One region of the Psychrobacillus sp. FSL W7-1493 genome, then DNA from elsewhere that is predicted to be linked to it. Evidence: predicted binding sites of a transcription regulator. Region 1 holds the regulator's gene; the other holds the start of a gene.
The links. Region 1 encodes NrdR, which represses ribonucleotide reductase genes. Its sites were predicted from a motif close to AACACNATATATNGTGTT; they were not measured.
Positions count from the first base shown of each region.

Region 2: MKX96_RS09075 (vitamin B12-dependent ribonucleotide reductase) is a predicted target of NrdR. The motif match lies at 8,578-8,595, and genes of this name have one in related genera.

Region 1 is NZ_JBBOSB010000001.1:1,451,222-1,463,484, reverse strand. Features, by position in the region: T-box leader at 1-191, opposite strand, end outside; gene dnaI (primosomal protein DnaI) at 242-1,183, opposite strand; gene MKX96_RS07420 (replication initiation and membrane attachment family protein) at 1,193-2,548, opposite strand; gene nrdR (transcriptional regulator NrdR) at 2,579-3,043, opposite strand; gene speD (adenosylmethionine decarboxylase) at 3,162-3,545, opposite strand; gene MKX96_RS07405 (glyceraldehyde-3-phosphate dehydrogenase) at 3,843-4,847, opposite strand; gene coaE (dephospho-CoA kinase) at 4,972-5,559, opposite strand; gene mutM (bifunctional DNA-formamidopyrimidine glycosylase/DNA-(apurinic or apyrimidinic site) lyase) at 5,573-6,448, opposite strand; gene polA (DNA polymerase I) at 6,461-9,088, opposite strand; gene hflC (protease modulator HflC) at 9,602-10,573, opposite strand; gene hflK (FtsH protease activity modulator HflK) at 10,573-11,562, opposite strand; gene MKX96_RS07375 (5'-methylthioadenosine/S-adenosylhomocysteine nucleosidase family protein) at 11,857-12,263, shown strand, end outside.
Region 2 is NZ_JBBOSB010000001.1:1,789,855-1,802,117, reverse strand. Features, by position in the region: gene MKX96_RS09105 (M24 family metallopeptidase) at 1-795, opposite strand, end outside; gene MKX96_RS09100 (DNA helicase) at 866-1,288, opposite strand; gene MKX96_RS09095 (HAD family hydrolase) at 1,731-2,498, opposite strand; gene MKX96_RS09090 (carbohydrate ABC transporter permease) at 2,498-3,322, opposite strand; gene MKX96_RS09085 (carbohydrate ABC transporter permease) at 3,335-4,297, opposite strand; gene MKX96_RS09080 (ABC transporter substrate-binding protein) at 4,367-5,653, opposite strand; gene MKX96_RS09075 (vitamin B12-dependent ribonucleotide reductase) at 5,949-8,516, opposite strand; gene MKX96_RS09070 (lipoate--protein ligase family protein) at 8,675-9,511, opposite strand; gene MKX96_RS09065 (rhodanese-like domain-containing protein) at 9,615-9,998, shown strand; gene MKX96_RS09060 (ATP-binding protein) at 10,072-11,334, shown strand; gene MKX96_RS09055 (alpha/beta fold hydrolase) at 11,579-12,263, opposite strand, start outside.

The DNA.
Region 1 (12,263 bases):
TTCTATCTATACGAATATAGACGAAGCTTTGCATCGGTTAACGGACCGGTGACCGGCAAGCTGCTACTACAATTTCACAGCTGCTGCTCGGAGGTGGTAAATCGATTGCCGGTGCTTAAGAAGCTTTCAGCCAAGGCTTCTCTCTCTAAAAAGTCGTACAAACTGATCATTATCCTCTTCAACGCATCTACTTGTTCTTATGAAAATGATTATACGCCACGACTTTAGCATTTGCAAGTAGTTATTTATGCTCTCTCCAGTTCTTCCCTTGAAGAGCAACTGGGATAGTCAGCGCCTTGATCCGTTCCATAATACGTCCTGCTTTTACTACCTCTTTTTCTCCTCGTTGAGTATAAGAAAGATGATGCTGTAATTCATCATAGTTAAAGTTAGAAGACATAAAGGTTGGAAGCTGTTCTGACATCCTGTAGTGGAGAATAGTTCCTATAATTTCATCACGAGTCCAGCTAGACATTGTTTCTGCACCAATATCGTCTAGCATAAGCACAGGTGCTTTTTTTACAAACTCTACTTTTTCAGGAAGAGATTGATCTTGTATAGCCTGTTTCATTTCGCGAAGAAATTCAGGGACGTATACAACTACTGAATGAATATGTCTAGCTGCTAGTTCATTTGCTAGTGCGCCCAATAAGTAGGACTTACCGACTCCAAACTTCCCGTAAATATAAAGTCCTTTTGCAGGCAATTTATTTGTTCTTTCCCATTCATTTAAGAAGTCCTTAGCAGCTCGAACTGCTACAACACGGCTATCATCTTGTAAGTCTAAGCTTGAGAGACTAGCCTCCATAACCTCTTTAGGCATATGAATACTGTCTATCATAGAGGTCACTTTTTTACGCTCATCCTCTATAACCCCTCGTTTACACCTTACATACTCAACATCTATTAGGCTCCGGTCTAACACTAGCTTCGGCTCATAGCCCTTCATAAAATTCGCACATTCGTCTAAGGAAGGACAGCCCTTGCAATCGTGAGACTGTGATTTATATTCATATAACTTACTCAAGCTCCGATTAATTACCTGTTTAGATATTACATCTGAGTTTTCCTCTATAAATGCTTGTATATTCGGTTCCTCTAATACTTCCTGCTGCAACTCATCCAATCGAGAAGTAAATTCAGGAGTGACTACTCTTTTGAGCGTTTCATTAATCCGTTCCATTTCCTTCACCTACCTTTTCATCATTCCTAGTTCTTCTAATAGCTTTTGCCTTTCAGCATCTATATCTTGTATGCCATTTGTCTCTTTTCCTGTAAGCTTTAACTCGTCATCTTTTTTATAAAACCAATCTGGCACCTTTTCTTCTCTAGTCGGTTTTTTCGAATATGTCTTTTGCTTAGATCCTTCGCTTTTCCATTTCATGTACTGCTCATGCTCGTTTCTTGCTAATTCCATAGCTTCCTTAGCTGTTTTAACGTCCTTGCGCATCCAGTGAGAAGCAATCTTTTCTGCATAATTCTTCGTCAGCTTCATGTCTGTACGAAGAAGCACATATTGTAACAGGACATTAACTACCCCGATAGGCATTTTATAATGCGTGACAAAATAATTGGCTAACTGAACGTCTGCAAGTATAGGTTCTTTCCCATTAGCAATATCCTTCAAGACCTTTGCAGGAGCAGTCGTTTCCAAATATTGAATCAGCTCTTCTTCTTTGGTTAGTTTCTTTTCATCTGTTTGTACTACTTTCGAAGCTGGTTCTATTTTTTGAATAACTGGGGCAGTGCGAGAGACCGTTAACTTATAATACTCTGCACAAGCTTTTTTCAATCTAGCATCCGAAAGACGAAGTTCATCATTCAAAGCTAGAATAACGACCTTTTGCATTTCTACTGGCGATAGATTATACAAAAATGCAAGCTTTGCAATTACTTCCTTAGCTTCTGTTGTCATGGCAGACTTCGGAACCAGTTGCTCAGATAGACCATCTTGTAGCAAGGAGAAATCGAAATCCTCGTAATAGAAAGGTACAGAACTATTTCGTGTCTTTGACTGGAAATTTTCTTCCGTTGATGCAGGTAAACCTGTTTTAGTAGTTGGTTTAAAAACATCCACAAAGGTTCTTGAGACGTCTGTATACTCATGTTGCCAGTTAGACGTTTGAATGTAACGGCTTCTAAGCTGTTTATATGCACTTTCTCCAATTTTGTTTAGTAGGAACATGGATAACAAAGGATCCTTTAGAAAAGATTCCGCATCTAGAGGAGCTTCAAGTTCATAGCAGAAGCTGCGTCCATCTCCATTGGGCTTTTGCCATGTGCGCAGCAGGCCAATTGCTTCTAGTGCTATTCTCGCTTGAAAAACTTTTCCCAATGATAAACCAAGGACATTTAATAAATGATAATGTGTCCATTGGTTTTCACTTTGCATTTCTCCATCAGCCCATAACGTCAAATAAAGGCTCATGCTTTCTGCTCCGACTAGTGGCTGATAAAATAACGTCAGCAGCTGACGATCATAGTCAGAAAAAGAATACGGCAAGCGAATCATATATGTATCTGTCGAGTGTAGCTCCTTATATAACATCACTTGTTTACCTACTCCTTAAATAATTGCTTATAATGAAGGATTCTTTTTTAAGATTTCCTTTAACTCATCAATGAAAACATTTATGTCTTTAAACTGGCGATATACAGAAGCGAATCTTACATAGGCAACCTCATCAATCTCAGCAAGCTTGTCCATGACCTTTTCGCCAACTTCCTCTGATTTAACTTCAGAGTTACCTGTTCTTCTTAGTTCCTTTTCAATATAAAACACAACTTCCTCTAATTGGTCAAGTGCAACAGGTCTCTTCTCACATGCACGTATTAACCCTCGCAATATTTTCTCTCGGCTGAATTCTTCTCGAGATCCATCTTTCTTTACGACAATTAAAGGAGTTTCCTCTACCTTTTCAAAGGTCGTGAAGCGAAACCCACAATCCTCACACTCTCTCCTTCTTCTAATTGCCTTATTATCATCTATCGGTCTGGAATCGACCACTTTAGTGCCATTAAATTGGCATGCTGGGCATTTCATAGAACCTCTCCTAAACGTTTGCTTTAATTTTGTATACCTATTATAACAACTTTTCCTCATAAAATCGAAAAAGCAGAGGAATAAATTCCTCTGCTCACTCAGTTTTGTTCATGTTTCATTACACTTGAACTGTCATGCGTTCTTTAGGTGCCTTGACTGGACCCATTCCACGTGGCATTTCGAGCGTTTCGCGTGTTCCAGCATTAAGAGCATCTGCAATATAGTTAGCCGCGATTGATGGATCTAAATCACCACAAGTATACACATCAATGCTTGCATAACCGTGCTCTGGAAAGCTGTGAATCGTTAAATGCGACTCGGAAATTATAACGACTCCACTTACACCTTGTGGTGCAAATTTGTGAAATGCAACTTCTCTAACTTCTGCACCTGATTTTAGTGCAGCATCAACAAATGTTTGTTCGATAAATTGCATATCGTTAAGTTTGTCGAAATCGCACTCCCATAGTTCTGCAATAATGTGACGTCCCATTGTCTCCAATGTCCGTTTCCCCCTTTGATAAGTTTTATTTTTAACATCAAAGTTGACTACCACGGGGGAAAGTTAGTCCTAAGAGGTCCTAACCCTTTAAGTAGTCTATGTACTAGAAGTACACGATTTCCATTATAAAACATATTAACTAATAGTGCAATATAAAAAAACCTCTTTCTAGTAATACTAGAAAGAGGTAGGCATTATGTTAATATTAGGAAAAACACTCATTAGTAAAGCATAATGTCAGACTCAATTAAATTAAATTAAATTAAATTAAATTAAATAAAATAAGTTATTACGATATTACAATCCACTTGCAACTTTTTTAGCTAAGTCTACCACTCTTGCTGAATAACCCCATTCATTATCATACCAAGCAAGTACTTTAACTTTTGTTTTACCCATTACCATAGTAGTCAGTCCATCTACAGTACTAGAATTAGTAGTTGTATTGAAATCAATCGAAACCAATGGCTCATGAGTAATTCCCAAAATGCCCTTCATAGAGCCCTCGGCTGCTTTTTGGAACGCAGCATTTACTTCTTCCGCTGTCACTTCTTGTTGAACATCCACAACTAAATCTACTAAAGAAACATTAGGAGTAGGAACGCGTAAAGCCATTCCATGAATCTTTCCTTCTAGCTCTGGCAATACAAGTGAAAGGGCTTTCGCTGCACCGGTCGAAGTAGGAATAATAGATTGCCCACAAGAACGCGCACGTCTTAAATCTTTATGGGGGTTATCTAAATTATTTTGGTCATTTGTATAGGCATGAACTGTAGTCATTAAACCGTTTTCAATACCAAAGGCATCGTTTAATACTTTTACTACTGGTGCCAAACAATTAGTTGTACAGCTTGCATTTGAGATGATTTGGTGATTTACTACGTCTAGCTTTTCATCATTTACACCAATGACAATCGTTGCATCCTCATTTTTGGCAGGTGCTGTAATAACGACCTTCTTAGCCCCAGCTTTTATGTGACCTGATGCTTTTTCTCCATCATTGAATTTACCAGTAGATTCAATTACGATATCCACATTCAATTCTTTCCATGGAAGTTTTTCTGGCTCACGCTCGTTTACGATCTGTACATGTTTACCATTTACGATTAGAGCATTATCTCCAATCTCAATTTCTCCAGAGAAAGTTCCATGTGTAGAATCATATCTTATTAGGTGAGCTAAAGTTTCTAATGGGTATCTAGCATTAATAGCTACTACATTAAGTTCCTCTTGTACGATTGCTTGGCGAAATACCATTCTTCCGATTCTTCCAAAACCATTGATTGCAATTGAAGCTGACATATAATAAGTCCTCCTATAACGTGTGATACTTTTTCTTTTATAATCATGCATTAGTATAACACAATTTTAGAATTATGTAGCCTTAAAATACCCTGTTTTTAAATTCGTTATTTTCAAATAATTATTACTTCCAAGCTCTAAGAATTTTTTCTAGCTGCTCCCTAGTTGACTCCAAAGTACCATTATTATAAATGACAGCATCTGCGCCCTTCTCCTTAATAGACAAAGGCAACTGAGATTGAATTCTTGCTTTTGCTTCCTCTTTGGAATAATTATTTCTAGCCATTAGCCTGTTCAGTTGAGTTTCTTCTGATACAGTAACGACAATAATTTTATCCACGTAAGATTGGAGCTTACTTTCAAAAAGCAATGGGATATCCATTATAATAACCGGATGACCTGCTAGTAACATTTCCTCTTTTTGTCTCATCATTTCCGCTCGAATGGCCGGATGCATAATATCATTCAACTGTTTTCTTTGGGCGGGTGAAGAAAAAATTATTTCACCTAGCTTCGGACGATTTAGTTCACCATCCGCATTAAGTATCTCGTCTCCAAAAACCTCCGTTATTGCCTGAAGAGCATCTGTTCCTTTTTCCACAACGATTCTTGCTACAAGATCTGCATCAATAATGGGATATCCCATTTCTTTCAGCATATTTGACACCGTACTTTTGCCGCTAGCGATACTTCCAGTCAATCCAATGATCATGATGAATCCTCCGTTACTTTTGGCACGAACCACAATAGGTAGATGTTCGGCCAGCTATTGTTTTTTGCTTGGTAGCCTTCCCACAGATTGGGCAGCTTTTTTTGCTATACATTTGTAATCTATGCTGCATCGTTCCTGCTCCACCATTAATAGAGCGATAATCTGAAATAGTACTTCCACCATTTTCAATGCTGTCTAACAGTACTGTCACTATTTCCTGAAACAGTTGAATTTTTCTTGCTTTACTTATTCTTTTTACTGTCCGGGCAGGATGTATTCTAAGATTAAATAATGCCTCTGTGGCATATATATTGCCACAGCCCGAAACGACATGACCATCCATGATGAACTCCTTGATAGCTTTGTTTTCATAGCGCGGCAAGAGACTCATCTGTAGAAAATGCTCTAATGCTCCATCGTCAAAAGGCTCGGGAGCCATCAAAAGTAAAGGTGGGTAGTCTGCTTCGGTTTCTAGCAGACGTAGCTCGCCAAAGCGACGTATGTCCGCATATACAAGCATTTCTCCTTCTTCAAAATGAAGAGTAACATGACTATGCTTTTTAAACTTTTCCTCTATGATGTCATCCAAGGTCCTTACATAGAACCAAGCACCAGACATGCCCAAATGCGAAACGAGTAGAAATGGTTCTCCATATTGGTTTTTCAAATGAAAATAAATATATTTCGAGCGCCGTTCAATTCGAGCGATCACCATACCAGGAAGAGCAGCCTGGAATGACTCCACGTCTGCTCCCTTGATAATAGCTTCCTTTCCAACTTGCTTTGATTTTATGATGGTTGGAGAAACATCCACTGATTGAATCAATTTACCTGTGACAACAGGCTGAAGTCCTCGAACAACACCTTCCACCTCTGGTAATTCTGGCATACATAAAACTCCTTACTTTGTATCGTACCAAGATGATCCAAACGCATACTCCACTTTAAGAGGAACGTTTAGCTCAATCGCAGATTCCATTACCTCAGGAACGATTTTCTCAAGCAGTGCAATCTCTTCTGGAGGAGCCTCGAATATTAGCTCATCATGCACTTGAAGAAGCATCTTGGTTTGCATGTTTTCTTTTTTAAGTCGTGCTGCCATATCAATCATCGCTTTTTTAATGATATCTGCTGCGCTTCCTTGTATAGGCGTATTCATAGCTGTGCGTTCAGCAAAGCTTCTCAGATTAAAATTAGAGCTAGTTATTTCCGGCAAATATCTTCTACGGTTCAAAATGGTCGTAACGAAACCTTTTTGCTTAGCTGTTTGAATACTGTCATCCATATATTCCTTTACTCCAGGGAAGCTTTTCAAATACTTCTCGATAAATATAGCAGCTTCTTTACGAGTAATATCTAAGCTTTGAGATAGACCGTAATCACTAATTCCATAAACAATACCAAAGTTAACTGCTTTTGCTGCACGGCGCATATTAGAATCAACAGCGTCTGCCTCTACATGGAATACATCCATAGCGGTTTTAGTATGGATATCCATATTATTCTTAAAGGCTTCCATCAGGTTTGCATCCTCTGCCATATGTGCAAGCACCCGTAGCTCTATTTGAGAATAATCAGCTGCAAACATAACCCATTCAGGATTACTTGGTACAAACGCTTTACGAATTTTTCTGCCTTCTTCAAGACGGATAGGAATATTTTGCAAGTTAGGATTGATAGAGCTTAAGCGCCCTGTTGTTGTTAGAGCCTGCTGGTATCTAGTATGAATTTTCCCGTCACTCTCATGGATTTCTTTTAAAAGTCCTTCGATATAGGTTGAATTTAACTTCCCTAATTGACGGTACATTAGAATCTGTTCAATAATTTCATGCTCACTAGCTAGTTTCTCTAACACATCGGCTGCTGTAGAATAGCCAGTCTTCGTTTTCTTAATAGGTGGCAGTCCTAGCTTTTCAAAAAGAATGACGCCAAGCTGCTTTGGAGAATTAATATTAAATTCTTCTCCCGCTAAAGCATGGATGTCACCTTCAATTTGCTTCAGCTTGATTTCTAAATCATGGCCCATTTCAACAAGTACTTGTTTATCCACTTTTACTCCATCCGACTCCATTGTCCCTAGAATAGATGCTAATGGTAATTCCAACTCCTTGTATAGCTTAAATTGTTCATTTTCTTTTAATTTCTTTTCTAGGATAGGTTTTAAATGCCATAAAGCTAATGCCTTTCTAGTTGCATGCTCCGCAAGCTTCTCTTGCTCGGGAACAGACTTTTTGGCTCCTTTTCCGTAAATTTGCTCATTGCTTAATACATTATAATAACCATATTCTTTCCCTATCGTTGCTACATCATCTGCAGACAAAGATGCATTATCTATATAGGCTGCCAGTATTAGATCAAATTCCACCCCAGCAATGCTTACTCCATGTTTTCTGCTTACTGCTTGAGTTGCTTTTGAATCCACGACATACTTTGTTTTGGACTCATCCTCTAGCCAAGCACAAAATTCTTTTGATTGGAAAGCTGTTTCTCCAGGGATAAAATAAGATTTTTCCCCATCTGACAACGCAATGCCCAATAAATCGGCTCTATGGTACTGTTCATCATATAATTCCAAGTGCAGGGACATTTCATCTACTAAGAAACTAGAGTTCACGTTCTCTACAATTTCAAAAGTCGTTTCCGTGGTAGAATGCTCCTCTGCAACATACTCCGTTTTTTCTAATAAAGTTTTAAAGGATAGCTCCTTCCATATAGAAATGACTTCATCCATATTTGGACCACTATAAGTGATATCCTCAAGTGACACATCGATAGGAGCGTTTATTTCAATAGTTGCAAGCTCCTTACTCATCTTAGCCTGTTCCTCATTGGCTATAAGCTTTTCCTTTAGCTTAGCACCACTAACTGAATCGAGCGCTTGATATAGTTGCTCAACAGATCCATGCTCCTTTAAAAGTTTAATGGCTGTTTTTTCACCAACGCCTGGAACTCCCGGGATATTATCAGAGGAATCCCCCATTAATCCCTTCATATCGATGATTTGAAGTGGTGTAAGTCCGTATTTTTCTTGAACGTGCTCTGGTGTATATTTCTCTATGTCTGTAATTCCTTTTCTCGTAATATACACTGTAGTCGAATCAGTAGCTAGCTGAGTTAAATCCTTGTCTCCTGACACAATGACAACCTGCTGTCCCTTCTTTTCAGCCTGTCGACTTAGCGTCCCTATAATATCGTCTGCCTCGTACATTTCCAGCTCATATCGTTTAATGCCATAAGCATCTATAAGCTTGCGTAAATATGGAAATTGCTCTGAAAGCTCGGGTGGAGTTTTCTGTCTTCCTCCCTTATATTCTTCAAAAGTGGAATGGCGGAAGGTAGTTTTCCCTGCATCAAATGCCACGAGCATGTGTGTAGGATTCTCTTCATCCATAATTTTTTGAAGCATCATTGTAAAGCCGTAAACAGCGTTTGTATGTATTCCATGTTCGTTCGTTAATAAAGGAAGGGCAAAGAATGCACGATAAGCTAAACTATTCCCATCTAATAATAGAATTTTTTCAGATGACATGAATCATTCACTCCTTAGTTATATTGTTTTACATTAGCTTGTACAAAGAAAAGCGCAACCGCCTATCTCTGCCCCGACAGGCAAATGGGAAAATGCGAGGAGTCAGCTTCTCAGCCACCGCAGTATTTTCCCATTTGACCCCGAGGGCAAGGCGGTGAAGCTAGACATCAAGAAATGCGCAAGCGCCTGTCCTGCCCCGACAGGCAAATGGGTAAATGCGAGGAGGCATTTTTTCAGCCCCCACAGCTTTTAACCATTTGACCCGAGGGGCAAGGCAGTGAAGCTAGACATCAAGAAATGCGCAAGCGCCTGTCCTGCCCCGACAGGCAAATGGGTAAATGCGAGGAGGCATTTTTTCAGCCCCCACAGCTTTTATCCATTTGACCCGAGGGGCAAGGCGGTGAAGCTAGACATCAATTTATCCACAGGTACAAAACTTTATTTTCCTAAATAAAATAAAATCGTCATTCCCTATATCTTACCACGACAGTAAGGGGAATGACGATTCATATACTATTCTAAGTATCCAGATAGGATGTTGGCATAAGGAGAATCGGAAGGAATAACAATCATTGTATCTTCACCGATTGTCTTCTTATAGGATTCTAACGTTCTATATAAAGAATAAAATTCAGGGTCCTTTGAAAAGCTAGTATTATAAATTCTTGCAGCCTCCGCATCCCCTTCAGCTCTTAGAAGAGCAGCCTCTTTTTTAGCTTCTGCTATCATCTTCGTAACTGTACTATCCGTTTCCGCTTCAATTCTTCTCTTATCAGCATCACCCGTAGACAAAAACTTTTGAGCAACACTTTCACGATCGGAAATCATCTCGTTATATACAGACTGCTCATTTTCTTCTGGCAAGTCGGTTCTTTTAATACGTACATCTACTACTTCTATACCATATTTATCTTTAGATAGAAGTTCATTTACTTCTCTAGTAATCTGGTCATTTAAACTACCACGCGATGAATTTTCATCATTAATGATTTCACTATAATTTAATTGACCAAGCTCTGATCGCACTACTGAATAAATAAATTCCTCCATACGAGAGCTTGCATTTACTATGTTACCAGCGTTAGAAATCATGTCCTTTGGATTGACTACTCTCCAAACTGCATAATTATCGATAATTATACGTCGCTTATCCATTGTATTAATCTCTGCCTCAGATAAATTATGATTCATTTGGTATTTTGGAATGGTCGTTACACTTTGTATAAATGGTATTTTCATATGCAAGCCAGGGGAATCTTTAATACTTTTAATCTCACCGAACTGACGAATAACTCTATATTCCCCCTCCTTGACTACATATATATTAGCGAGGGCAATTACAGCAATTACAAAGACTACAAAAATTGAAATGAACGATTTAGTATGCTTTTTATAATCAATGGGAGTCTTTTCTTTTTTGGGTTTGTTAGGCACAGTTTTAAACTTTGACTCTAAATTTGCAAAAGGGTTGTTATTATCTGACATTATTGTCCACTCCCTTCTTCAGGCTTTTTCTCAGTAGTAGTGCTAGGCGGTGGTGCACTTTGTTTAGAGGACTCTATTTGTTGAAGTGGTAAATACTTCATCGTCCCACCTTCATCATTCATTATATAAATTTTAGCATTAGGCAAAACAGCTTCCAATGTTTCCATTACTAATCGCTGTCTAGTGATTTCCTTATTATTTCGATATTCGGCATATAGCTTATCAAATAAGGCAACATCTCCTCTTGCCTGTTCAATACGTGCTGTTTGGTAGCCTATAGCCTCTGATTTAATAGCATCCACTTCACCTTCAGCCACACTAACCTTTTCATTTACATACTTTTCTGCCTGGTTTACTTTTGTATTTTTAGTTTCTTCCGCATCCGTTACAGCTGTAAATGCAGCCCTAACTTCTGCATTTGGAAGCTCTACGTCTTGTAGCTTTACGGTCAACACAGTAATACCAATTTCATATTTATTAATCAATGAAGCAAGCAACTCATTTGTATCTGCTTCAATTTGAGCCTTACCTGAAGTTAAAGCATCATCAATTTTCGAATTTCCGATTACTGAACGAATAGATGCCGAGGTTGCATCATGTAACATTTCCTTTGGATTTTCAGAATTAAACAAGTACGCTTTAGGATCTGTGATTTTGTACTGAACAACCAAGTCTGTTAAAACGATATTGTCGTCTCCAGTAATCATTTTAGTATCCTTGTCATAGGAAGTGATTTCCCCATTCGCGTCTTGCTTATAACCAAACTGTAAACTGAAGGTTTCTTTTGATAGCTTTTCTACCTTCTGTATTGGCCAAGGAAACTTAAATTTCAACCCTGATTCTGTTATTGGCTCGCTTGCATCTCCAAATGTAATAACTATTGCTTGCTCTGATTCATCTACTGTATACCAAGATGTAAATACTGCGGATAGAAGAACAATGCCAACAATAGATACAGCGATAATAGTTAACAATCTTTTTGTACTCATATTTTTCCCCCTTCTCTATGTATAGTTATTTTACGGACCTGAAGAAGGAAAGTTTCAAAAATTTCAAAACTGACTATTTCTTTTTGACTTGGCTTAGATAAGGGTTGTTTTTCGTAGCGTGGGTATCGTTCGTGTAATGTTACATTTAAATGGGCGGAAGCGGGCTAGTAAAAAAAGGATATTTGCCTATTAATATTTAATAGGTAATGAACAGAGTAAAAAAGAATAGTCAATTGATAAAATATGAAATTAAAACGTGTAGAGGATAAATTTTATTTGTAGGGTGATCAATCGATGATAGGTATAAGTATTGCAACAAAGTGGGAATATGAAGCAACATTGAAATTCTTCAGCATAAAAAATAACGAACGTTTCAGTTACCCATACGGTGAGTATTTCATAAGAACAATCAATGATACTGGACTTGTTTTTTATAGTACGGGTGTAAGAAAAGTAAATGGTGTTGGCGGCAATCAGTATATGATTTCTAAATTTAATTTAACTAAAGTCATCGTTGCTGGAACATGTGCTGGAATTGATGAGAAGTACAGTAATTTGGATATTTTTGTACCCAATAAAGCCGTTCAATATGATTGTACAGTAAAAGAAATTGAGCCATTTATTAAACAATCCTTCATAGTCGATATTGATTTATCTAGATATGGAGGAGATGATTTTTATACAGGAACAATTGGCACTGC
Region 2 (12,263 bases), 340 kb from region 1:
ATCCGCTTCTTTACCTGTCATTCCTGGTTGAACCTTTTCAAGAGCTAATAATTGAGCATCTAAAACTACTTGATAAATTTCTTTTAGTTTTTCACTCGGCTCTCCTACTGCAACTGTACGAGTAGTATCAGAAATATAACCGTTGTAAAGTGCTCCGAAATCTAATGTTACAAAATCGCCAACTTCAATTACTTTATCTGTTGCTACACCATGTGGCAATGCAGAACGCGTACCTGAAGCTACTATTGTATCAAAAGAAGAGGAGGTAGCGCCACGTTTACGCATAAAGAATTCTAGTTCATTCGAGACTTGAAGTTCTGTCATGCCGGGTTTTATGTAAGTCACGATATGCTCATATGCCTCATCTGCAATACGACAAGCTGCCTTTATTATACTAATCTCTTCGTCCGTCTTTATCAAGCGAATTTTTTCTACTACACCTGATAGAGGTACTAAATCTGCTGAAACAGCTTGTTTATATAATTCGTATACACCATATGTTACGTCATCTTTTTCAAAGCCAAGTGATTTAATACCCATTTCGTTTACTTGGTGGGAAATTTCCTCTATCAACGTTTTAGTATGTTGAACTATACGGAAATCCTTAATTTGACTAGCAGCTTGTTCTGTATATCTGAAGTCTGTAATAAAAACTGCATCATTTTTAGAAACTATGGCTACACCCGCTGTCCCAGTGAATCCGGTAATATACCGACGGCTGTAATCATTTGTTATTAATAATGCGTCAACGCCTCTTTCTTCTAATGCTAAACGCAGCTTTTCTAATTTCATCAATTTCCCTCTCCCCATATTCAAAATAAACACTATAGTCTATTTTATCATAGTAAAGAAGGGTGGTAAATTTTCATTTTCTGATGGGCTGATCCTTAGAATGAAAAATAGCTGACTCCATTAGAAAACGCATTCCAATAACTACAATACAAATAAATGGTATGGATAGTTTCTTCATCGTTTTAAGCACTGTAGGGGCATCGATAATTAACCACTCAACAACAAATGCTAAAAGTATCCCAAAAATAAGACTAGATATAGCAATCGGTACTTTGGCAGTTAAAATACTTATATAATAAATAACTATACTAATAGCCCAAATAACTAGAAATAAAACCAACCATCGTAAGTACACATTGGTATCCTCAAACATCTCGAAGGATTTTGAAAAACCTACTGGATTCCATTTAATAAAACTGAATAAGTGTAAAAATTTAAGTAACGCAGTAATGCCAATAGCCGCAGCCAAACTGGTTAATACCGATAAACTTTTCATTTCTGCTCTCCTCCTTTTAGAGACAGTTTGTACCTTTTCTTGTTTTACTAAACAAATAGCTAGAACATTTCTTCAAAAGAGGTTACGTAACATTAAGCGTCATGAAAGCGGGTAGAAAGTTCTCATCCAAAAATCATTCTCGGAAGTTCTACCGCTTTGTATAATTTTGGGGTTCTCTTTCAAATTTCAGTAGTTGTTTTTCGTTACAGCAGTTGCTTTCCGGGCACTGCTCCAATCTCCTCGTCGCTTTGCTCCTAATAAGGCCCCCTGTTCCCGCAAGAGTCGCCGTCTCCACAACTAGAATGAGGAGAATTCCAAATAGCTGCCTTAAAAAGAAAAAACGCGAAATCATGATACTGATTTCACATTTTTTAACTTATTGACTAGTTATGTCCCAGTCTTTTGAAAGGAACAAGTTTTGTTTACAAACATTGTTAATTCCTCACAAAACATCAATTAACTCTCGTATTGAATAAATAACGATATCTGGTATAGGTAAATTAGGAATTTCACTAGTCTTCGTGCCAGTTTCTTTTTGCCACTTGTGTTTATATAACTCTAAAAAAATTGGGTCTTTATTTCTTTCAAAAGGGGAACTATTTTGTAATTGTTTTGGAAGATCACGATAAATGAAAACTGATTTAATATTTATTTGAGCTGCTAAATACACATCATGATCAATTCTATCTCCTACGTGAGCAACCACCTTCCCTTTCTTCATTAAAGACTCAATAATCTTAATATTTGGCTTGGCACAATGTCCTTTTTCCGGAGTAATAAAATAATCAAATAAACCACTCAATTGCAAATGCTCAACTACAGGAAGTTGATACTTTGCATGACCATTCGTTATAACCGCAAGTCTATATCCACTTTTTTTCAACTGATTTAATATTTCTATAACATTTGTTTCCAGTAGTTTAATTTTTGGAGATACTGAATGCTTTTTTACAAGTTCCTCGATATTAACTTCACAATCAATCCCGCTACCATGGAGAAATTCTACTAATATATTATCCCAGTCATATGCTTCCACACTTTTATTTTGTTTCATACGGTTGATATGTTCAGAAAACATTGCATTTTTCACTTCTATCTTTCTCTTCGCCGCAGTTGATACTATCTCCTCGATTTCAGGGAAAACCCATTCTACAAATGGATTTTGCATAAGTGTCCCATCAAGATCAAAGGTAATCCATCGTTCATTCATTACTTCATCGCTCCTGACGTCAAACCATCTATAAACAATCTAGAGGCAAAAATAAATGCTAATAATAAGGGTAATGATGAGATTGTCAATCCTGAAAATAGCAGATTCCACTCTGTATCATACTCACCGAAAAGGGTTAACATTCCGATTGGAATAGTTCTAAGTTCATCAGTTTTAATAAAAATTAAGGGATAAAAAAAGTCATTCCAAACATTTACTAAATTAACAATTCCCACTATTGCTATTGATGGCTTCATTAATGGTAAAACAATTTTGTAGTATACTTGAAAATCATTACATCCATCTAATCTCGCAGATTGTTCTAAATCTTTAGGGAGGGTTTTAAAGAAACCGTAAAACAAAAATACAGCAAAAGGAATCCCACCAGCCACATAAACAGCAATTAATGAATAATGGGTATCTAATAATCCAAAATCTCTCATAATCAAATAAAGTGGAATAATCGCAAGTTTCATAGGTAACATTAGACCAATCATAAAAAAGAACAGAATAAATGCATTCCACTTGAACGAATATCTGGACAAATAAAAGGCAGCTAAGGACGACACAAAAATCACTATGAATACAGAAGCTGAACTAACAAGGATACTATTCCATATGTAATCTGAAAAATTAACTTTTTCCCAAACAATTTGATAATTTTCAAATGATAGCTTTTTTGGTAAACCCAGAGGAGATGTGAAAATTTCAAGTTTAGATTTAAAGGATGAACTAATCATTAAAAAAATAGGATAAGCAATAATAAAAGTCATTATAATTAAAATAAAATACTTTAATAACTGTACATACCATTTTGTCCTCATGCCTTCTCCCTCCTACCTCTCAAAGTCTTTTCGCTTGAAATAAAACATTAGGATAGCTGTTGAACAAGCAATGATTAAAAATAGTACAACTGCAATTGCAGAACCTAAACCTATTGATTGTCCTCCATCAGCTGACCCGAATGCTAACCGGTAAAAATATGTACCTAAAACATCCGTAGAATAATATGGTCCGCCTGAAGAGCCTTGCAATGCAAAAATGAGTTCAAAAGTTTCGAAGCTACCTATAAATGTTAAAACAGCCATAGTCATGATTGCAGTCATTGTCATTGGAATCGTTACTTTAAAAATTAATTTTAAGCCCGAAGCGCCATCTATTTTGGCAGCTTCAAAAATTTCTTTATCTATAGTTTGTAAACTTGCTAAAAAAATCAACATAGAGAAACCAATACCAGCCCAGCTACTAATAAGAATAATTGTAATAAGAGCTGTATTTGTACTACCTAACCAAGGCTGTGCTAAAAAGTCCAACCCTACCGCCTTTAACATTACGTTTAATGCTCCGGATGTTGGATTAAGTATTAAGTTAAATAAAAAACCAATCACGATTACTGAAAGAAGTTTCGGAAGGAAGAAAATGGTCTTGAAAAATTCCTTTCCTTTTAGCCTACTATTAATAATTAAAGCTAAGATATATGCAATTACTAATTCAGAAAATACATTGACTATAAAGAATATCCAATTATGTTTAAATGCATTATAAAAAGTTTCTTTAAAGGGTGATTCGGTAAATATCAAAATAAAGTTATCAATTCCAATAAAGGTATCCCGATTGAAGCCATTCCATGAATAAAAGCTGTTTATTACAGCCGTAATAAGTGGATAAAGCTGAAATATTCCATATAATAAGACCGCAGGTAATAGAAATAAATGAACAAGATGTTTTTTAAAATTAAAATTTTTCTTGAATTTCCTATTAGCAGCACCCATAGATTTCGAAGGCTTAATTTCTACCATTTTATCCCTCCTTAAAATAATTTAGAGCTGAAATTCAGCTCTAAATTAAATTGAATAAATTTACTTCACTTATTTACCGGCTGCTCTATCAGCATTTAGTTGAGACTCTTGAATAACAGCCTCTACCGATAATTCATCTAGATACATACCTTGTAGTGCATTCTCAAAAGTTGTTTTTGTTGTTGGCTCACCTTCACCAAAATGAACTAGCATTAAATATGGAGTTGAGTGCTTTTCACTAGCCTCTGAAACTAATTTAACCAGTGGATGCTGAGGTTCTACTCCATTCACTGCACTTAACCTATTTGATTCGTTTGTAAAAATTTGACCAAACTCTGATGATGTTAAAAATTCCATAAATAACTTTGCTTCTTCTTGATACTCAGAATTTTTAACAGCTGCGTAGGATCCATCCACCCAAGTCACTACTGCAGGATCTTCACTCTCTTCGTTAGACAGACCCGGAATGATACCAACAGGTAAATCCGGAGCAGTAGTCTCAATATTACTCAACCGATAGTCTCCGTTAATGTACATGGCTGCTTGCTCGGTGAAAAACAATGTTTGTGCATCTGAATCTTCCAATGCGATAAAATCTTTCGGGAAAAATTCCTTTAATTCACCCATTCTTTTAACTGATTCCACAAATTTATTATCTTTTAAATTTGTACTTCCAGATATAATTTTTTCTACATATGCATTATTGTCATAAGCACCAGGTGCGATGACTCCGTGGGTCATCGACAACAAGTATGCAGCTCTTCCCGATTGAGCAATTGGAATTATATCTGCATCCTTAAGCTTTTTACATGCTTCTATAAACTCGACCCATGTTTTAGGCTCTTTTATGCCATTCTCTTCTAGAAGTTTTTTATTATAAAAAATAACACCGGCATTTAAAGATAAAGGTACACCATAAACCTTGCCGTCACTGCCTTTAGCTGCATCCAGATAAGTTTCGCTAATATTATCAATTCCATTAAGATCATCTAACGCAAGAAGGTATTCGTTATCAGCTATAGATTTAGCTCCACTGTATGGTCGAAGTTGAATAATATCAGGTCCATCTCCAGAAATCAGTGCATTTGATAGTATCGTATTATACTCAGTAGATTTATATGGCTGAAAATCTATTTTAATATGAGGGTAAGTTTCTTGAAACTTCGTAATTGCCTTTTCATACATTTCTCGGTCCTCTGGTCTCCAGCTATACATAACCAAATTTACTTCCTCTAGAGTTTTTCCTCCATCGGTTTCTTTGTTCCCGTTGCTTGATGTCTCATCACTGCACCCAAAAACTAATAAGCTTAAAATAAATAGAAGAAAAATTTTAGTCATTAACCTTTTTGTTTGCATACAATCAATCCCCTTTCGAATTATTTTGAATATTAACATAATTCAAATATAAGAGAATACATATCGAGCGTCAATATAAAATTTTAGAATTATTTTATATATTTGAAATAAAATACCAAAATAATATTTTAATCTATATAAGTATGATGATGTTGATTTTAAGAAGCACCTATCCCTTATTTAGGTGTTTTGGACATAATAAAACCCCTTTGGATAAAATAATCCAAAGGGGTGTAATTTTATTTGAAATTGTACAAACTTAATTCAAATCCATATCAAATGCTCTCTATAAAATTTACAGTCCACATTTCAACTGGGCATTACAATTTGTACAAGTGTTGCATCCGCCCATTTCCTCTACCGTTCCTTTACGGCAGACAGGACAGGTATTACCAACCTCTGAACCGATTGTAACGTTAGTAGAACGTATATCTTGAATCGTATCAATTAATACGATTGGACGTTTTTCCATCACTTTTTCTTCCTTCACCGTATCATCGTTTACAGTGTTTTCTTCCGCCTTAAGGGTAAGAACTTGGGAGTCACGGCTTCCATCCACATATACTGTTCCGCCTTTTGCTCCACCATTATATAGACGTTCGTAAACACCTTCTACTTGTTCTACTGTATATCCTCGAGGAGCATTTACAGTCTTCGAAATAGAGCTATCAATCCAACGTTGAATGATACATTGTACGTCTGCATGGGCTTCTGGTGGCAATTCCATTGCGGTTACAAACCAATTAGGTAATTCATCTTCTTTGGTATCCGGATTTGCATCCAAGTATTCTTGTACAATATCCGCTTTTACCTCGATAAATTTACCTAAACGACCACTACGGTAATACGTAAATGAATAATAAGGTTCTAAACCAGTAGAAACTCCAACCATAGTACCCGTGGATCCAGTAGGTGCAACAGTCAATAAGTGAGAATTGCGGATACCTTTTTCAAGTACAGCTTCACGAATCTCCTGTGGCATTGTTTGCATAAATCCAGTTTCCGTAAATGCCTTACGAAGTCTGTTCGTTTCCTCTTCTGTTTCTCCAGTCAAGAACGGGAAGCTACCTCTTTCGTTTGCTAGGTCTGCAGATGTTTCGTACGCAGCTATAGCAATCGTCTTGAAGATTTCATCAACAAGAAGATTTCCTTCCTCAGAGCCGTATTCTTTTTGGCAATAGATTAAAAGGTCAGCTAATCCCATGACACCTAGACCTACACGTCTTTCACCAAGTGCTTGAACTTTATTTTCCTCTAAGAAATAAGGCGTAGCATCGATTACGTTATCTTGCATACGAACTCCCACACGAACAGTTTCTTTTAATGCTTCAAAATCAACTGTTTTTGTATCTTTGTTAGCAAACTGAGCTAGGTTGACTGCTGCAAGGTTACATACTGAATACGGAGCAAGTGGCTGCTCTCCACATGGGTTTGTTGCAACAACCTTTTGACCATATGCAGTTGCATTTGTTTTTTCGTTAGCATTATCGATAAAGAATACGCCTGGCTCAGCAGAGTAAGTTGCACAAATATTGATTAAGTTCCACAATTCTTTCGCTTTCACTGTGCGATATGTACGAACCTTGTAGCCCATACGCTCCCACTCACGAACATCACCAATTTTGTGCCAATTTTCGTTATAAAAAGCCATCTCTTCTTCTGTATAAGTTTCTGTTGCAGGGAAGCGAAGAGCGAAGTCTTCATCTTTTTCTACAGCTTTCATGAAATCCTCAGTTAAAGTTACAGAAATATTCGCTCCTGTTAAAAACTCCGGATTGTGAACAGAAAAAGTTCCGCCATCTCTTAGTTTCGTTTGAGCATCGCGTATGATTTCATCGCTAAATCCACCTAAACCAGGGATGTGTTGGTAGTTTACAATTCCTTGGTACATTGCTTCCTCTTGTGCAGTTAGCGGCTTAAACTTAAGCTTGTCCTTTGCAAGTTGTTTGATTGTTTCATCATTTGTGTTCTCAATCAAGAAGCGAAGAATACGTGGGTTTTGCATTTTAGAAATGATAAACTCTGCGATGTCTGGATGCCAGTCTGCAAGCATAATCATTTGAGCACCGCGTCTTGAACCGCCTTGTTCAACTAGGTGCGTCAGCTTAGCAATGTCATCTAACCAAGAAACCGAACCTGAAGACTTACCATTAACTCCTCGAGCTAAAGTATTACGAGGACGTAATGTAGATCCGTTTGTTCCAACTCCACCACCACGACTCATGATCTCCATCACTTGTTTTCGATGATCACTGATGCCTTCACGTGAGTCAGCAACAAAAGGCATAACGTAACAATTAAAGTAAGTTACATCTGTACCTGTACCTGCTCCATATAGCACTCGTCCAGCTGGGATAAATTTTAGCGATACTAATTGCTGATAGAACTTTTCGAACCATTCTGCTCTTTTTTCTTCTGTCACTTCAACAGAAGCTAGTCCAGTCGCATTACGCTTAGCAATTTGCTCATAGAAAACCTCCAAAGGTTTTTCAATAACACTTAAAGGACGGCGTACGATTCCTGATTTAACTTTAGTACTATCATCGATTGCACTACGATAATCTTCCTCGATTAAAACTTCTGCCGTTTTATCTTCCTGGTTAATGGATACAATATAACCAAGACCTCGTGCAGGAAATTTAGGGTCTTCTTTCACCGTTAATACGACAAAATCCCCTACTTTTAGTGTTTTCTTTTCGGTATCCTTGAATGAATATCGATCAATCATCACCAAACGTGACACACCTTTGTGTGTTAGATTCATATCTTCTGTTATTGGATGTACTTGAGGAAATAATTCGATATCGTGATTTAATTCTTTTACATTTAATTTTATTTGAGATTCATTTGTAGTAGTTACCAATTCTTTTCCTCCTTTCTACAACTCGTATTGACACAAGATGTAGTAGTTTCATTTATCATACGGCACTACATATAGAGGTGTAAAGCAATTTAGTTCTTCAAATTAATTTTTAAGTATTAATTCCTATACCTCATATTCTCCATATGTCTTTCATACTTTTATTTTTTAAAATTCCAGGCGTCATTTGCATAACGCCGTCTTTCCAGCATTTTCACGTATTCATTTTGTTCATTATTTAAATGAAATGGCACCAATTCAATGTTTAAGGCTTCCGAAAATCCCTTTTTAAAAGCACCCTTACATATGTCTATTGGTATCGATTTTTGTAATAATTTGTTTATAGCAACAGCTTTTTGATTAATGCTATTTTTCACTTTTTCCCGGACTTCATCGGAAGAAAATTTGAAAGTCTGCACAAGTTTTTCATCATCTAAGTCTAAAAGAATTGCACCATGCTGAAGTATAACACCCTTTTGTCTAGTTTGAGCACTTCCAGCTACTTTCCTGCCTTCTACTACGAGCTCATACCAGCTTGGTGTGTCAAAGCAAACAGCAGTTTTCGGACTTTTTAAGGCTTGTAGTTTATCTGGAGTATTAGGAATAGAAAAATAAGCCTCTAATCCCAGACTTTGAAATCCCTTTAATAGTCCTTCACTGATCACTCGATAAGCTTCTGTCACTGTTGCTGGCATATCTGGATAGTTTTCCGAAACAATCACGCTATATGTAAGTTCATGTTCATGAAGAACTCCTCGTCCTCCCGTCGGTCTGCGGACAAATCCTAAACCGAGCCTTTTAACTGCTTCCATATCTATCTCTTTTTCTACCGATTGAAAGTAACCAATCGATAGAGTTGCAGGATTCCATTCATAGAATCGAATCACTGGTGGAATCAACCCTTCACTATGCCAATCTAAAAGGGCCTCGTCAAGCGCCATATTATAGGACGGGGCGCACGGACCTGAATCAATAAAATACCATTTTGTCTTTTTCAAACTTTCTCCCCCCTAACAACGCTATTCATTTTACCAAAATGATTGAATTGTATCTAGCAAATCTTTTATAATAGATAATGGAAGTATAGAAAGGGGAAAGACCGTGTTAGAGACTCTTTATATTATTATAGCAATATTGGTCGTATTATTAGTTTATGCAGGAATTTCAGCATACCGACTAAAGAAAACAGTTACAAACCTTACGCAGGAGCAATTCATCGAGGGCTATCGTAAAGCTCAATTAATCGATGTACGCGAGCCTAAAGAATTTGATGGTGGCCATATCCTTGGAGCAAGAAATATTCCTTCCTCACAGTTAAGACAACGCCACAAAGAAATTCGCCCAGACAAACCAGTATATCTGTATTGTCAAAATGGTGCAAGAAGTGGACGTGCAGCTATGTTCTTAAAGAAAAAAGGTCATACGCAACTTAACCAGTTACAAGGCGGCTTTAAGGGCTGGACCGGCAAAATCAAATCTAAATAGTATAACATAAGGTTCTTCTTAACAAGAGGAACCTTTTTTGTTTAGAGCTTACACTAAGGGGGCATGAACTACTATGAAAGTATTATTTTCCCATGAAGAACAATTTCGGGAGATTCATCCAAGTTATGAGGATTTTGCTATTCTGACAAGACGAATCACTAATCTTTTAAATGAGGAACAGGCAGGCAACTGGCAAATAGTCAACATTGACAATCAATTTAATCAATTAGATACTAGTCTAATCGAAATGATGGAACATCAATTGATTCCTTATAAAATTTTAGCAAATATTTACGACACTAAGCCTTTAAGTAAAATCTCCAGTAAATCTTTACTTTCCATGGAAAACCATTTGGAAATTGTGAGTACATTTGAAAATACACTTGTTTTGTTTCCAGATTATCAAGTAGCTATCACAATGGCATTTAACTACTCTGAAGGAAACTCTTGGCCGGAATACTTCTTCTTTTCAACTTCACCTAAAGCTGCCCTATTCTTTTTAGAAGAGATAAATGAAAAGCTTCGTGAGCTTCTTATGCAGTCTGTTACTTTTTTAGTAGACACAGAGCACGGGGTGCAACGAAGAAAATATAGTGAACAAGCAGTTGTTCCACGAGAAGAAGTTTTACTAGAGAATCATATTAAACAAGATATTTTTCGTTCAATCGATGAATTTTTCAAAGAGGATGGACATTTTTTCAAGGATTATGGCCTTCCCTACAAAAGAGGGATATTACTATATGGTTCCCCTGGTAATGGAAAGACTACATTAGTTAAATCTATAACCGGATCTACTAATGCCCCCGTTGTGTATTGGCAAATCACTGAGTTCACAGGAAGTCACTCCATCCAAGAGGTTTTTGGAATTGTTTCTAGATTAGCCCCAGCTATTCTGGTGATTGAGGACATTGACTCGATGCCCGAGTATACAAGATCTGTCTTTTTAAACACATTAGACGGAACACAATCTAGAGAGGGTCTATTTATCATTGGAACAACTAACTACCCACAGAAGATTGATCCAGCATTAATTAACCGTGCCGGAAGATTCGATCGTGCATATGAGATTCCTTCACCACCCCAACAAGTGAGAGAAAATTATTTACGTAAGCTTGATATAAAGAAGATTCTTCTTGACCACGTCTTAGTAGATATAGCTAAACGATCAAAAGGCTTATCCGTTTCTCAACTAAACGAGCTGTACATGTCCATTGCACTAAACTGGCATTATGATGGTAAGCTGGAATACGAAACACGGATCGACGAGCTGATTAAACAAAATAAACGAACCATAAAAAATGACTGGGAAGAAGACAATCATTCTATTGGTTTTTAGAAAAAGCAAAACACTCCTAACACTAAAAAAGGGAGTGTTTTGCTTTTTTTAAGATAACATTTAAGGTAAAAAGCATACGACAATTAAATTTTAACTTAAAAAAATATTGAGTTTCTTCTATATATTAGAAGAATTTTGCGTTAATAAAAATTCTGAATAGTAGTTGGGATGCAATGAAACATTCTAACAGTCATTCTTCTTACTAGATTACGTGATTCCTGGTTAAAGAAGCTCCATTATTAGTTCAACATTTCGTTATTACTTTAGTGTTCAGAAGTAGTCCTGCACCTTCTAACCAGTTTTCTAATATATCATTAAAAAACTCTGGAGCTGCTAATGGAATTCCATGACCAATACCAGTGATAGTAATTGCCTGAGCCCTGTCTTGCTTGCATAAAAGGTCAATTGCTGAACTTTTCATCACTTTTCTTTCTTTCTCGCCTACTGTTATTAAAAGCCTTGCTTTTACGTCAGAGTAGGAATCTGGTACTTGAAAAGACATATTCTCTTCTAGAACCATTGTCAATGTATCTAAAGACATTCGATTGCTATCTTTAAAGTATTTTTCAAAAAGGCTTGGACCAATATACAATTGTTTAGCTTGTAGCTTGGAAAAGAATCTATATTTTATCAAAGGATATGTTAACTTTATAGTAGGTTTAACCATTTCCTTTCCAAATGGTACTTTTCTTACGAGAGCACTGTTAATCATTGCATAATCGATTAAATTGGGAGACTGACTAAGCATCTGAATCGCAATTTGGGCACCAAGTGAAAATCCCACGACTATTATCTTTTTATCTTCTTTTTTTCCCTCAAGTAAGTGTAAGAGTTGAAATGCGCAATCTTTAATAGAGACAAAATCAGTCTCCCTACTACGACCATGCCCTGGGAGATCAGGTACTATACAATGATATTTTTCTTTAAAG